DNA from 4 places in the Klebsiella sp. PL-2018 genome. Region 2 is predicted to be linked to each of the others. Evidence: riboswitches for the same ligand, from Rfam matches in the RefSeq annotation. Region 2 holds a riboswitch; each other region holds the start of a gene.
The links. Region 2 has a riboswitch for thiamine pyrophosphate ahead of thiB (thiamine ABC transporter substrate binding subunit). Riboswitches for the same ligand answer to the same signal wherever they lie in the genome.
Positions count from the first base shown of each region.

Region 1: linked by a shared signal. The riboswitch ahead of thiC (phosphomethylpyrimidine synthase ThiC) and the one ahead of thiB (thiamine ABC transporter substrate binding subunit) in region 2 are both predicted to bind thiamine pyrophosphate.
Region 3: linked by a shared signal. The riboswitch ahead of thiM (hydroxyethylthiazole kinase) and the one ahead of thiB (thiamine ABC transporter substrate binding subunit) in region 2 are both predicted to bind thiamine pyrophosphate.
Region 4: linked by a shared signal. The riboswitch ahead of MKleb_RS13830 (TenA family protein) and the one ahead of thiB (thiamine ABC transporter substrate binding subunit) in region 2 are both predicted to bind thiamine pyrophosphate.

Region 1 is NZ_CP077673.1:327,623-331,025, reverse strand. It holds gene hemE (uroporphyrinogen decarboxylase) at 1-159, opposite strand, end outside; gene nudC (NAD(+) diphosphatase) at 326-1,099, opposite strand; gene MKleb_RS01520 (Rsd/AlgQ family anti-sigma factor) at 1,195-1,692, shown strand; TPP riboswitch at 1,747-1,860, shown strand; gene thiC (phosphomethylpyrimidine synthase ThiC) at 1,946-3,403, shown strand, end outside.
Region 2 is NZ_CP077673.1:937,615-941,017, reverse strand. It holds gene sgrR (HTH-type transcriptional regulator SgrR) at 1-1,403, shown strand, start outside; TPP riboswitch at 1,441-1,603, shown strand; gene thiB (thiamine ABC transporter substrate binding subunit) at 1,635-2,618, shown strand; gene thiP (thiamine/thiamine pyrophosphate ABC transporter permease ThiP) at 2,594-3,403, shown strand, end outside.
Region 3 is NZ_CP077673.1:3,939,726-3,943,128, forward strand. It holds gene fbaB (class I fructose-bisphosphate aldolase) at 1-224, opposite strand, end outside; gene thiD (bifunctional hydroxymethylpyrimidine kinase/phosphomethylpyrimidine kinase) at 373-1,173, opposite strand; gene thiM (hydroxyethylthiazole kinase) at 1,170-1,943, opposite strand; TPP riboswitch at 1,978-2,074, opposite strand; gene MKleb_RS18395 (alkyl/aryl-sulfatase) at 2,307-3,403, shown strand, end outside.
Region 4 is NZ_CP077673.1:2,971,473-2,974,875, reverse strand. It holds gene MKleb_RS13840 (ABC transporter permease) at 1-355, opposite strand, end outside; gene MKleb_RS13835 (ABC transporter ATP-binding protein) at 352-1,080, opposite strand; gene MKleb_RS13830 (TenA family protein) at 1,077-1,772, opposite strand; TPP riboswitch at 1,843-1,944, opposite strand; gene MKleb_RS13825 (Gfo/Idh/MocA family protein) at 2,097-3,269, opposite strand; gene MKleb_RS13820 (sugar phosphate isomerase/epimerase family protein) at 3,284-3,403, opposite strand, start outside.

The sequences.
Region 1 (3,403 bases), 610 kb from region 2:
GGCGTTTTTACACAGCGACATAAAATCGCCCGCCTCGGCGCGGGTGGCCTTATATTCCGGTAAATAGCGGCCCGCCTGACGCATCATCCATACCGGGGTGACATCAACCGGCTGGCGTAGCAGCGCGCGCAGGTAGCGATCGTTCTTCAGTTCGGTCATTTTTACATTCCTTTAGCGTTGATGCGCCAAGTTTATACACAAAATCATTCAAAGTGGATCGAGGCGGCAATTGAATGAACCCCAGGAGCTTACTCAAGTAAGTGACTGGGGCAAGTGAAAGCAGCCAACAAAGAGGCAATTTGAAGGATAAAGTGTATGTAACATGTCACTCATACTCTGCCCGACACATCGCCACGGTATCTTCAATCAGACGGCGCGCCACGGTGCCCGGCGGCGGCAAAAGCGGCAGATTGTCATAGCGATACCATCCCGCCTCCAGCAGCTCTTTCTTGTCGATGACAATCTCGCCGCTATCGTACTCGGCCATAAACGCGGTCATCAGCGATTGTGGGAACGGCCAGGGCTGAGAGGTCACGTAGCGCAGGTTTTTCACCTTAATGCCGCTCTCCTCCATCACCTCGCGGGCAACGGTCTGCTCCAGGGTTTCGCCGACTTCGACAAACCCGGCCAGCACCGTATGCACGCCATTACGATGGCGAGTATGCTGCGCCAGCAGGATAGAATCATCCCGACGGATGGCGACGATAATGCACGGGGCGATTTGCGGGTAGTAGCGTTCGCGGCAGTGGCTGCACAGCATTGCCCACTCGGTTTTGCTTGGGTGCATCGGATGGCCGCAGTAGCCGCAGAATTTATGCGAGCGGTAGAACTCCGCCAGCTGGATCCCGCGTCCTGCCAGTTGAAAAAGGCCAGCATCCTGATCGAGCACCTGGCGCAGCGATCCCATCTCATGCCGGCGATCCTGGCGTACCAGCCACACCGGATCGCCCTGCCATTCTCCGATTCGCAGCGCGGGCTGCCCCGCAAGATTAAAATTTACCGCTTCGCCGTAGGGCAATTCTCCGTCGGGCAACCATAATTTCTGTTCGTGGCTGACGATCCACCAGCCGCGATCTAATTTTTCAATAATACGATCCATATCTATTGCACTACCTTTATTTTACTGGCACTTTTAACATTAAATTTACATTTTGGTGAGCAACGTATTTCTCTTAAAACCTTGCGGAGTCAACCATGTTAAACCAGCTGGAAAACCTGACGGAACGTGTTGGAGGCAGCAATAAACTGGTCGATCGCTGGCTACAAGTACGTAAGCATTTGCTTGTGGCTTACTACAACCTGGTTGGCCTGAAGCCCGGCAAAGAATCATTTATGCGGCTTAATGAGAAAGCGCTGGATGATTTTTGTCAAAGCCTGGTGGACTACCTCTCCTCCGGCCATTTTAATATTTATGAACGCTTTATCGGCGAATTGGAAGGCGATACGCCACTTTTAGCCGCCACTAAGATTTATCCACAGCTGCAGGCCAATACCCAGCAGATCATGGATTATTACGACTCCTGCCTCGAAAACGCCATCGATCACGATAACTACCTTGAGTTCCAGCAGGCGCTGTCGGATATCGGCGAAGCGCTGGAAGCGCGCTTTGCGCTGGAAGATAACCTGATCGCCCTCGCCGTCGCCCACAGCCGCAAAGACAACGTCAGCGACAATATCGCGCCGACCGCTTGAGTTGTGAGCCATTAACGCGTAGTTTACATACATTCCCCCTCACGGAGAGGGGATGTCATCTTGTCGGAGTGCCCATTTTCCACACTGGAAAAGGCTGAGACCGTTAATTCGGGATCCGCGGAACCTGATCAGGCTAATACCTGCGAAGGGAACAAGAGTAAACTGCGTTTAGCATCTGCCTCTTCAGGGCCGATCGCATCTGTTACTCCATCCGTCGTCTGGCAAGCCATATCCTGTTTAACTGGAATGAGCTATGTCTACAACCAAACTCACGCGTCGAGAGCAACGCGAACGCGCCCAGCGCTTTATCGACACCCTGGAAGGTACCGCATTTCCCAATTCGCAGCGCATCTATATCCCCGGTTTGCAGGAAGATATTCGCGTACCGATGCGCGAAATTCAGCTGAGCCCGACGCTTATCGGCGGCAGCAAAGATAATCCTCAGTACGAAGCGAACGAAGCTATTCCGGTCTATGACACCTCCGGCCCCTATGGCGATCCGCACGTCGCGATTAACGTTCAGCAGGGTCTGGCAAAACTGCGTCAGCCGTGGATTGATGCGCGCCGCGACTGCGAAGCACTCAGCGATCGCAGCTCGGCCTATACCAGAGAGCGGCTGGCGGATGATGGCCTCAACGAACTGCGCTTTACCGGCCTGCTCACGCCCAGGCGCGCCATCGTCGGGAAATGCGTGACGCAGCTGCACTACGCCCGTCAGGGGATTGTCACCCCGGAAATGGAGTTCATCGCCATTCGCGAGAATATGGGCCGCGAGCGTATTCGTGGCGAAGTGCTGCGCCAGCAGCATCCGGGCGTTGGGTTTGGCGCGCGGCTGCCGGAGAATATCACCCCGGAGTTTGTGCGCGCTGAAGTCGCCGCCGGGCGCGCGATTATCCCGGCCAATATTAATCATCCGGAATCCGAACCGATGATTATTGGCCGCAACTTCCTCGTGAAGGTTAACGCCAATATCGGCAACTCGGCGGTCACTTCGTCGATTGAAGAAGAGGTCGAGAAGCTGGTGTGGGCGACGCGCTGGGGAGCGGATACGGTCATGGACCTCTCCACCGGCCGCTATATTCACGAGACCCGCGAGTGGATCCTGCGCAATAGTCCGGTACCGATCGGTACGGTGCCGATCTACCAGGCGCTGGAGAAGGTCAACGGGATCGCCGAAGATCTCACCTGGGAAGCCTTCCGCGATACGCTGCTCGAGCAGGCGGAACAGGGGGTGGACTACTTCACCATCCATGCGGGCGTGCTGCTGCGCTACGTGCCGATGACCGCCAGGCGCCTGACCGGCATCGTCTCCCGCGGCGGCTCAATCATGGCGAAATGGTGCCTGTCCCATCACAAAGAGAATTTCCTCTACCAGCATTTCCGCGAAATCTGCGAAATCTGCGCCGCCTATGACGTCTCGCTGTCATTGGGCGACGGTCTGCGTCCCGGCTCGATTCAGGATGCCAACGACGAAGCGCAGTTCGCCGAACTGCACACCCTGGGCGAACTGACCAAAATCGCCTGGGAGTACGACGTACAGGTGATGATCGAGGGCCCGGGCCACGTGCCGATGCAGATGATTCAGCGCAATATGACCGAAGAGCTGGAGCACTGCCACGAAGCGCCGTTCTACACCTTAGGGCCGCTAACCACCGATATCGCGCCGGGCTATGACCATTTCACCTCGGGAATTGGCGCCGCCATGATCGGC
Region 2 (3,403 bases):
TGGATCAGGACAGAATCGATCAGCTGGTGCAGCTGGTTGGCGATAAAGCCGCCGTCCGGCAAATGCTGGTTTCCCATTTAGGCCGCAGCTTTCGTCAGGGCCGGCATATCCTGCGCGTGCTCTACTATCGGCCGATGAAAAATCTGCTGCCCGGCAGCGCGCTGCGCCGCTCGGAAACGCATATTGCCCGGCAGATTTTTAGCGCCCTGACGCGGGTAAATGAGGAAAATGGGGAACTGGAGGCCGATATTGCTCACCATTGGCAGCAGATCGCCCCCACCCACTGGCGCTTTTTTCTGCGTCCGGGGATTCATTTTCATCATGGACGAGAGCTGGAGATGGAAGATGTCATCACCTCTCTGCAGCGCAGCAACGCCCTGCCGCTGTTCTCTCATATTGAGCGCATCGACTCTCCCACCGCATGGACCCTCGACATTCATCTCCGCCAGCCCGACCGCTGGCTGCCGTGGTTGTTAAGCCAGGTCCCGGCCATGATCCTTCCGCATGAGTGGCGAACGATGGAGAATTTCTCCAGTATCCCCGTGGGGACCGGGCCCTACTCGGTTGTGCGTAATAACCAGAATCAGCTCAAAATTCACGCCTTCGATGACTATTTCGGCTACCGGGCGCTGATCGATGAAGTGAACGTCTGGGTCCTGCCGGAAATCAGCGAAGAACCCAACGGCGGGTTGACGTTACAGGGCACCACGCAAAGCGAAAAAGCGGTGGAAAGCCGCCTGGAAGAGGGGTGTTATTACCTGCTGTTCGACGCCCGCAGCCCGCTGGGCGGTAACAGCGCGGTACGCCAGTGGCTAAGCTATGTGTTCCAGCCCGCTAACCTGCTCTATCACGCCGGCGAGCACTATCAGGGCAACTGGTTCCCGGCGTATGGCCTGCTGCCCCGCTGGCATCATGCGCGCAGCCACGCCTGCGAGAAGCCTGCCGGCCTTGAGACAGTCAGGCTGACCTACTACCAGGATCACGTCGAGCATCGCGTGATGGGCGGGATCATGGCAACGCTGCTGGCCGAGCATCAGGTTAAGCTGGAGATCCAGGAGCTGGAGTATCAGGAGTGGCACCGCGGGGAGGTGGTCAGCGACGTTTGGCTCAACAGCGCCAACTTTACGCTGCCGATCGATTTCTCCCTGTTTGCCTGGCTGTATGAAGTTCCGCTGATTCGCAACTGTATCCCCATCGACTGGGAACATGACGCCGCTCGCTGGCGCGCGGGCGAGCTGAACCCGGCCACCTGGAGTCAGCAGCTGTTGGCCAATCAAACCGTGGTGCCGCTGATCCACCACTGGCTGATGATCCAGGGGCAGCGCAGCATGCGCGGCGTACGCATGAACACGCTCGGCTGGTTTGACTTTAAGTCCGCGTGGTTCGCGCCGCCGGAGCCGTAATGCTTTCCGTTGGCAAACAAAATCATTACACTAACTGCCGTTCTCAACGGGGTGCTAATAAACATACGCAATCTCATTCAAGTTGCCTCAACGCGCGGTTAGCGCAGAAGCAACCCGAAGATAAAGCGTATGGGCTGAGAAAATACCCGTCGAACCTGATCCGGATAACGCCGGCGAAGGGATTTGAGGCCCTCTCAAAATCCTTTGCCACCCCTTTTTCTGAGGTGCAAAGTGTTGAAAAAATTACTCCCCCTGCTGGCGCTGGTCGCCGCGCCCGTTTTTGCCAAACCGCTGCTCACCGTTTATACCTACGACTCGTTCTCCGCCGACTGGGGCCCGGGCCCGGCGGTTAAAAAAGCCTTTGAAGCCGACTGCGGCTGCGAGCTGAAGTTCGTGGCACTGGAAGATGGCGTCTCGCTGCTCAACCGCCTGCGAATGGAAGGCAAAAACAGCAAAGCCGACGTGGTGCTGGGACTGGATAACAACCTGCTGGAAGCCGCTTCGCAAAGCAAGCTGTTCGCCAAAAGCGGCGTCCCGGCCAGCGCGGTCAGCGTGCCCGGCGGCTGGGACAACGACACCTTCGTGCCGTTCGATTACGGCTACTTCGCCTTTGTTTACGATAAAAACAAGCTGAAAAATCCGCCGAAAAGCCTGAAAGAGCTGGTTGAGGGCGAGCAAAAATGGCGGGTGATTTATGAAGATCCGCGCACCAGTACGCCGGGCCTGGGCCTGCTGCTGTGGATGCAAAAAGTCTACGGCGATAAAGCGCCGGAAGCCTGGCAGAAGCTGGCGGCGAAAACCGTTACCGTTACCAAGGGCTGGAGCGAAGCCTACGGCCTGTTCCTGAAAGGCGAAAGCGATCTGGTGCTGAGCTACACCACCTCCCCGGCTTACCACATTATCGAAGAGAAAAAAGATAACTACGCCGCGGCAAACTTCGCTGAAGGCCACTACCTGCAGGTTGAGGTAGCCGCCCGCACCGCGGCCAGCAAACAGCCGGAGCTGGCGGAAAAGTTCCTTAAATTTATGGTATCGCCGGGCTTCCAGAACGCGATCCCCACCGGCAACTGGATGTATCCGGTGACGACGGTTGCGCTTCCGGCAGGCTTTGACGCGCTGATGAAACCGCAAACGACCCTCGAATTCACACCGCAACAGGTGGCCGCCGAACGTCAGAACTGGATTAGCGCATGGCAACGCGCCGTCAGCCGCTAGCTTTCGGCTGGCTCCTGCCGGGACTCACGGCGGCCATCGTGCTGGTCGTCGTGGCGCTGGCCGCCTTTCTGGCGCTATGGTTCAGCGCCCCGGAGACCTCCTGGAACGCGCTTATCCGCGACAGCTATCTCTGGCACGTGGTGCGTTTCTCCTTCTGGCAGGCCTTCCTTTCCGCGCTTTTTTCGGTGCTACCGGCGATATTCCTCGCCCGCGCCCTGTACCGGCGGCGCTTCCCCGGGCGCACGCTGCTGCTGCGCCTTTGCGCGATGACCTTAATTCTGCCGGTACTGGTGGCGGTCTTCGGCATTCTTAGCGTCTACGGTCGTCAGGGCTGGCTGGCCCAGCTATGCCACGTTTTTGGCTGGCAATGGGAATTCTCGCCCTACGGGCTACAGGGGATCCTGCTGGCGCACGTATTCTTTAATATGCCGATGGCCACGCGCCTGCTGCTGCAGACGCTGGAAAATATCCCCGGCGAACAGCGGCAAATCGCCGCCCAGCTCGGCATGCGCGGCTACGTCTTCTTCCGGCTGGTCGAGTGGCCGTGGCTGCGCCGGCAAATTCCACCGGTCGCGGCGCTGATCTTTATGCTCTGTTTCGCCAGCTTTGCGACCGTGCTGTCGCTGGGCGGCGGCCCGCGGGCGACCACCATCGAACTGGCGATTTACCAGGCCCTTAATTTCGACTACGACCCGGCGCGCGCGGCGATGCTGGCGCTTATTCAGATGGTCTGCTGCCTCGGGCTGGTGCTGCTTAGCCAGCGCCTGAGTAAAGCCCTCGCCATC
Region 3 (3,403 bases), 2.8 Mb from region 2:
TGGTCGACCGGCAGGATCGACAGATAGCCGGTTCCCCCCAGGCGGCCGGTGTTATACAGGGTTTGCATATTACGCAGCACCGCCGGCGGACGGTTGTTATCAACCATCACCCGATCGACGTAATCCGACCCCGGCAAATAGAGCTGGTCGGCTGGAATCGTCATACAGCGGTGCTGTAAAAGCGTGTCGGCATCTTTGCCAAGCAACTGCGTAATATCAGTCATAGCGATCTCCCGTAAGTGCCGGTCGAAACCGGCATGCGTTTTCCCAACCCAATTATTTTGGGCAGGTTAAGCCTGGTACCGACTCAGCAGATTTTCCAGCCGGGAGCCTATTTTTTCAGCATAGTCTGCTGACACGTTGTCTTGCCGTTTACCACCAGGCGTGGAAATGGTGTACCGGGCCGATCCCGTGCCCCACTTCCAGCGAATCCGCCTGCGCCAGCGCCGCCGAGAGCCAGCCCTTGGCTTCCGCCACGGTTCGCCCCCAATCCTCATAACGCGGACGCAGGGCCGCCAGCGCCGCTGACAGCGTACAGCCGGTACCGTGGGTGTTTTTGGTCTGGACTCTCGGCGCGGTAAAGCGCTGCTCCCCATCGCGGGTAAAGAGCCAGTCCGGGCTTTCCGCATCATCCAGATGGCCGCCTTTCATTAATACCGCTCCGCAGCCCATGCCCAGCAGCGCTCTGCCCTGCTCCAGCATCTCCTGTTCCGTTCTGGCATGCGGCGCAGCCAGCAGCGCCGCCGCCTCCGGCAGGTTCGGGGTGATCAGCGAGACCTGCGGCAGCAGGCGCTGGCGCAGCGTCTCTACCGCCGAGGCTGAGAGCAGCGGATCGCCGCTTTTCGCCAGCATGACGGTATCCAGCACCACATTTTTAATCTGATAACGCGCCAGCCGTTCCGCCACCGCCTCGACGATATCGGTTTCCGCCAGCATCCCGATTTTGGTGGTATCGATGCGCACATCGCTGAAAACGGAATCGAGCTGTGCGGCGACAAAATCAGGCTCTATCCGGTACACCGACTGGACGCCGCGGGTGTTTTGCGCCACCAGCGCGGTGATGACCGAGCAGCCGTAAGCGCCCAGCGCCGAGAAGGTTTTGAGATCCGCCTGGATCCCCGCGCCGCCGCTCGGGTCGGTGCCGGCGATGGTTAGCGCATTAATTCGTTTCACAGATCGCCTCCCGCATAGAGCGCATCGAGGAAGGCGGGAGTAAAGCTGCCGGGGCCGCCCTGCAGCGCCGCTTTTCCCCCCGCAAGCTTCATCAGACCGCAGGCCGCGGCCACGTTCTCCAGCCGATCGCCGGGCATCGCCGCAGCGGCGGCAACCACCGCCGACAGCGCGCAGCCGGTGCCGACCACCCGGGTCATCAGCGGATCGCCGCCGGTGACCATGCGAATGCGCTGGCCGTCGGTGACGTAATCAACCTCCCCGGTCACCGCGACCACGGTATTCAGCTGGCGGGCTAACGCCTGGGCTGCGGGCAGCGCTGCGGCGGCGGTATCGGTCGTATCGACGCCGCGCCCGCCGCCGCTCATTCCGGCCAGGGCCATAATTTCCGACGCATTACCGCGAACGGCGGCAGGCTGCAGCGCCAGCAGCTCCCGGCAAAATTCTGTCCGTAAGGTCAGCACGCCGACCGCCACCGGGTCCAGCGCCCACGGCTTACCCGCCTGCTGCGCGCTGCGCGCCGCCGCACGCATCGCCGCCGCGCGTTCAACCGTCAGCGTACCGACATTAATCAGCAGCGCATCGGCAATGGCGGCAAACTGGCTGGCTTCGTCCGGGTCGATAACCATCGCCGGGGATGCGCCAATCGCTAACAGGACGTTGGCGGTAAAGGTCTGCACCACGTCGTTGGTCATGCAGTGAACAAGAGGAGAATGGCGGTGAAAAAGGTGCCGCAGATGGGCAATATGCGCGGGGTTCAGCAGGTCAGACATCGTTTGCTCCCGCCAGGCGATGAAGAAGCGACGACCCTGCGGTCTCTGACTTCCCTACGCTGGCATTATCCAGATCAGGTGGTACGGGTTTTTCTCAGCCTTCACAAGGAAGGGCACCCCGAGTCATTGAGAGATAAAAACGTTCTCAGCGGGCAGGTTACGGTAAGTCGCGGGACAACGCAAGCCGGCCCGGCGTAGGTATACAAGCGCAAGGCAATTCAAAATTAACAATAAGCAATCAAATAATTAACAAAACAAACACTTTTGCAGATACGTGTTTATAGTTTAGGAGGCGTTACAGGATGTAACCCGACGTCATATCGAAATTAACGAGTGAATCAGCGTAAAACCATGAGGATTCCGATGAAATTAACACCGATTATGAAAAGTCTGGCTCTGGCAGGAATTATCTCGACTCTCCCTGTGACCAGCTGGGCCGAAACGTCGCCGAAAGAAGCCGCTGCGGCGACCAAACAGGCAAACGACGCGCTGTATAAACAGCTCCCCTTCTCCGACAACACCGACTTTACCAACGCGCATAAAGGTTTTATTGCCGCGCTTCCTACGGAAGTGATTAAAGGTGAACAGGGCAACGTTATCTGGAACCCGCAGCAGTACGCCTTTATCAAAGAGAGGGAAAAGGCGCCGGATACGGTCAACCCCAGCCTCTGGCGTCAATCCCAGCTCATCAATATCAGCGGCCTGTTTGAAGTGACCGAAGGCGTGTACCAGATCCGCAACCTCGATCTCTCCAATATGACCATCATTGAAGGTAAAGAGGGCATCACGGTTGTGGATCCGCTGGTATCAGCGGAGACCGCAAAGGTCGGAATGGATCTGTATTACAAAAATCGCGGCAATAAGCCGGTCGTTGCGGTGATCTACACCCACAGCCACGTTGACCATTACGGCGGCGTGCGCGGCGTGGTCGATGAAGCCGATGTCAAATCCGGCAAAGTCAAAATCTACGCACCTTCCGGTTTTATGGAAGCTGCCGTTGCTGAAAATATTATGGCCGGTAACGTGATGAGCCGTCGCGCCAGCTATATGTACGGCAACCTGCTCAAACCGGATGCCACCGGCCAGGTTGGCGCAGGTCTCGGCACCACGACCTCTGCCGGCACCGTCACGCTGATCGCTCCCACCAATATCATCGAGAAAGATGGTCAGAAAGAGACCATCGACGGCCTGACCTACGATTTTATGCTGGCGCCGGGCTCGGAAGCACCGTCGGAAATGCTGTGGTATATCGAAGAGAAGAAGCTCATTGAATCCGCCGAAGATGTCACCCATACCCTGCATAACACCTACTCGCTGCGCGGGGCGAAAATTCGTGAACCGCTGCCGTGGTCGAAATATATCAACGCCGCCATTGTGCGCTGGGGCGACAAGGCTGAAATCATTATGGCCCAGCACCACTGGCCGACCTGGGGTAATGAGAACGTGGTTAACCTGCTGAA
Region 4 (3,403 bases), 2.0 Mb from region 2:
CCTTGGCGCTCATGCCGAAACCGAACCACAGCACCAGCAGCGGGGCAAGGGCGAAAACCGGGATCGCCTGACTGGTCAGCACCAGCGGCATCAGCCAGCGCTGAAGGCGAGGCGAGACAATCATGCACAGCGCCAGGATCACGCCGAGCAGAACGCCGAGCGCGAGGCCGCTGAGGATCTCGCTTAATGTGATCAGCATGTGTTCGCCGAGGTACGCGCGGTTGACCCACAGAGCGCTTGCCACCGCCGAGGGGGAAGGCAGCAGGAAAGCGGGAATGCCGCTGCGGGTCGCCAGCCACCAGAGCAGCAGCAGGCCGCAGAACACCACGGCGGCGCGAAACAGTTTTGCGCTCATCCGTTAGCCCTTATGAGCTGTTGCAGCAGCTCCGCCTGGCTGGCCAACAGCGCCGGGTCGTCCGGCGCTCGCGGCGGCATGCCGGAGAGGTGATGCCCGTCGTCAATCCCGCCGGGAGCGGGGGAAAGGACCAGCAGACGGTGGCTCAGGCGGCAGGCTTCCATCGGGTCGTGGGTGATCAGCACGACGGTGCGGTTTACCAGCAGCCCGGCGGCCAGGGTCTGAATGCGCGTGCGGGTAATCGTGTCGAGCGCGGAAAAGGGCTCGTCCATCAGCACGATGGGCCGGTCTTCGTAGAGCGTACGCGCCAGCGCCGCACGCTGGCGCATGCCGCCTGAGAGGGCGGCCGGGCGGTCGCCGGCGCAGTGTTCAAGGCCAACCTGCTGTAACAGCTCGGCAACCCGCCGATGGTCCACGCGCTCCCCGCGCAGACGCGCGCCAAGCGAGACGTTGTCGCGCACGCTTAACCACGGATACAGCAGATCTTTTTGCCCCATCCACGCCAGCCGCTTGTTTATTGGCTGCCCGTCGCTGGCGCGAACCTCACCGGCGGTGGCTTTTGCCAGCCCGGCGATAATACGCAGCAGGCTGGTCTTTCCGGCGCCGCTGGCCCCCAGCAGCGATACCCACTGGCCGCCGGGGATAGTGAACGTCAGATTGTCGAAGATCTGCCGCGAGCCAAAGCGCAGGCCCAGGCCGTGCACCTCAATTCCGGGAGCCGTCACGCCGGGCGCTCCGCGACGGCGTTAAGGCCCATCTGCCAGAAGTTAGCCTCCAGACGCGTGGCGGTGGTGAAAATAGCGCTGAGTTCAGCGAAACGCGCCTCACCGCCGCGCTGCTGCCAGAGGGTTTCCAGCAGGCCGATGGCGTTATTGACGCCGTTCAGGTAACCCTCATCGCCGTAGTTGCGGATCCACGAGTCATAAGGATTGGCGGTCAGCCGGGTCGCCGGATCGTGCAGCAGGCCGAGGCCGATTTCCGCGTAGCCGGCCACGCAGGGCATCAGCGCCGCCAGCAGATCCAGGGCGTCGCCGGAGTGGCCAATGTCCAGTACGTAGCGGGTGTAGTTGACGGTTTCCGCGGCTTCCGTTTCGGCGGCCATCGTCGCTTCATCCAGCCCCCATTCCCGGCAGTAGCCAACGTGGAGCGGCAGTTCGTCGAGAATGGCGTTCATCGACGCGGCGGCAGCGCGCATTTCCGCCAGGGTGCGCAGCTTGCTGACCAGCAGGGCGTAGCTGCGGGCGAAGTGGATCAGAAACAGATAGTCCTGCGTCAGATAGCGGCGAAAAGCGGGCTCGGGGAGGGTACCGTTGGCGAGCTGGCGCAGGAAGGGGTGGGCGACGTAGTGCTGCCAGTCGGCGCCGGCCTGCTGACGCAGACGACCATAAATACCCTGGGTAAACGCGGGAAGAATCACAGGACCTCCTGAAAAAAAGGGAGATCCGGGCGTGCTGAAAGAAGTGTGAACAGGCAATGGCGCAAAACTGGCGGAAATGCCGACCCGTCCCTTCGCTGGCATGACCCAGATCAGGTTCAAAGGGTTCGGCTTACGCCATCTCAGCCCTCACGGGACACCCCTCGGTTTGGCCCCTGTTATACGACATTCCCTTTTTGATTACAATGCTGTGAATTTTATGAGGAAAGGTGACGTTGTCACGTGTGAGTGTCGCGAGAAAGGGCTTTGTACATCGCGGCAGCCCGGCGGCGGCTGATGCCTTGCCGGGCGCGTATTATCAAAGGATCAGTGAAATTCTACCCAGCTGGCGCCGCTGTCTGCTGAACGTACGCACTTCTCGACCCAGTGCACGCCGAGCGCCCCGGCTCTGGCATCCGGATACCAGAAGTTTTCCAGCAAAGCCGCGTCGCGACGGTCGGTGGCATCCATGGCGATGGCAAAGCGGCGATACAGATTCGACCAGGCCTCAAACAGCCCTTCGGGATGGCCGCCGCCGATCCGGTCGTCCTGCAGGGCCAGCGGATCGAGATAGGACATTCCGCGTTCGAGGATGCGCACCGGCTCGCCCTGAATTTCGTAGCGCAGCTGGTTCGGCTGTTCATCCCACCACTCCAGGCTGGCTTTCTCCCCGACGATGCGGACCTTCTGTCCGTGCATTGAGCCGCTGTTGACCGCCGAGCACCACATCGACCCTACGGCGCCGTTGTCGTACTCCATCAGCACATGCGCGTTATCCTCCAGCGGCGCGCGGCTTTTGACAAAGCTCTGGCGGGAGCACATCAGGCGAGTGATATTGAGCTTCGGCGCCATGGTCTCCGCCAGGAACAGCGGGTGGGTGGCCAGATCGCCCAGCACGTAGCTGGGACCGACAAATTTCGGGTCCACCCGCCAGCGGGTGCTGGGGTTATCCTGCTCTACCGGCTGGTTATGGAAACCGTGGGCGAACTGCATATTGATGATGCGGATCTCGCCCAGTAGCCCCTGTTCAATCATCTGCCGCGCCTGGAGAATCAGCTGATGCCCGGCGTAGCCGTAGGTGACGCCGATGATTTTGCGCTGCTTTTCGCTCAGGGCCACCAGCGCATCGGCCTCTTCGCCGGTAAAACAGAGCGGTTTTTCGCAGACCACATGCAGTCCGGCCTCCAGCGCCGCGCGGCAAATGGCGTAGTGGGTGTTGTTTGGCGTGGCGATGGAGACCGCTTCAATGCCGTCTTCCCGCGCCGCCTCTTCGCGAAACAACGTTTCGTAGTCGGGGTAACAGCGCCCGGCCTCCACGCCCAGCTGCTGGCCAAACTCGCGCCCGCGCCGTGGGTCAATATCAAAGGCTCCGGCCAGCAGGGTAAACGATCCGTCACGCAGCGCCGCAGAGCGGTGAATATAGCCAATCTGGCTGCTTCCGCCGCCGCCCACCATACCCCAGCGCAAGGAGCGGCCAACAGGTTTAATACCGTTAATCATGTGTTTTCTCCCGATTAAAAACCAACCGAGCGCAGGTAGCGCAGGCTTTCCGTGACCGCCTGCAGGCTGCCCTCGACGTTGCGCGGATCGCGCTCTTGCTCAATGGTGATCCAGCCCTGATAGCCCCGCTTGTC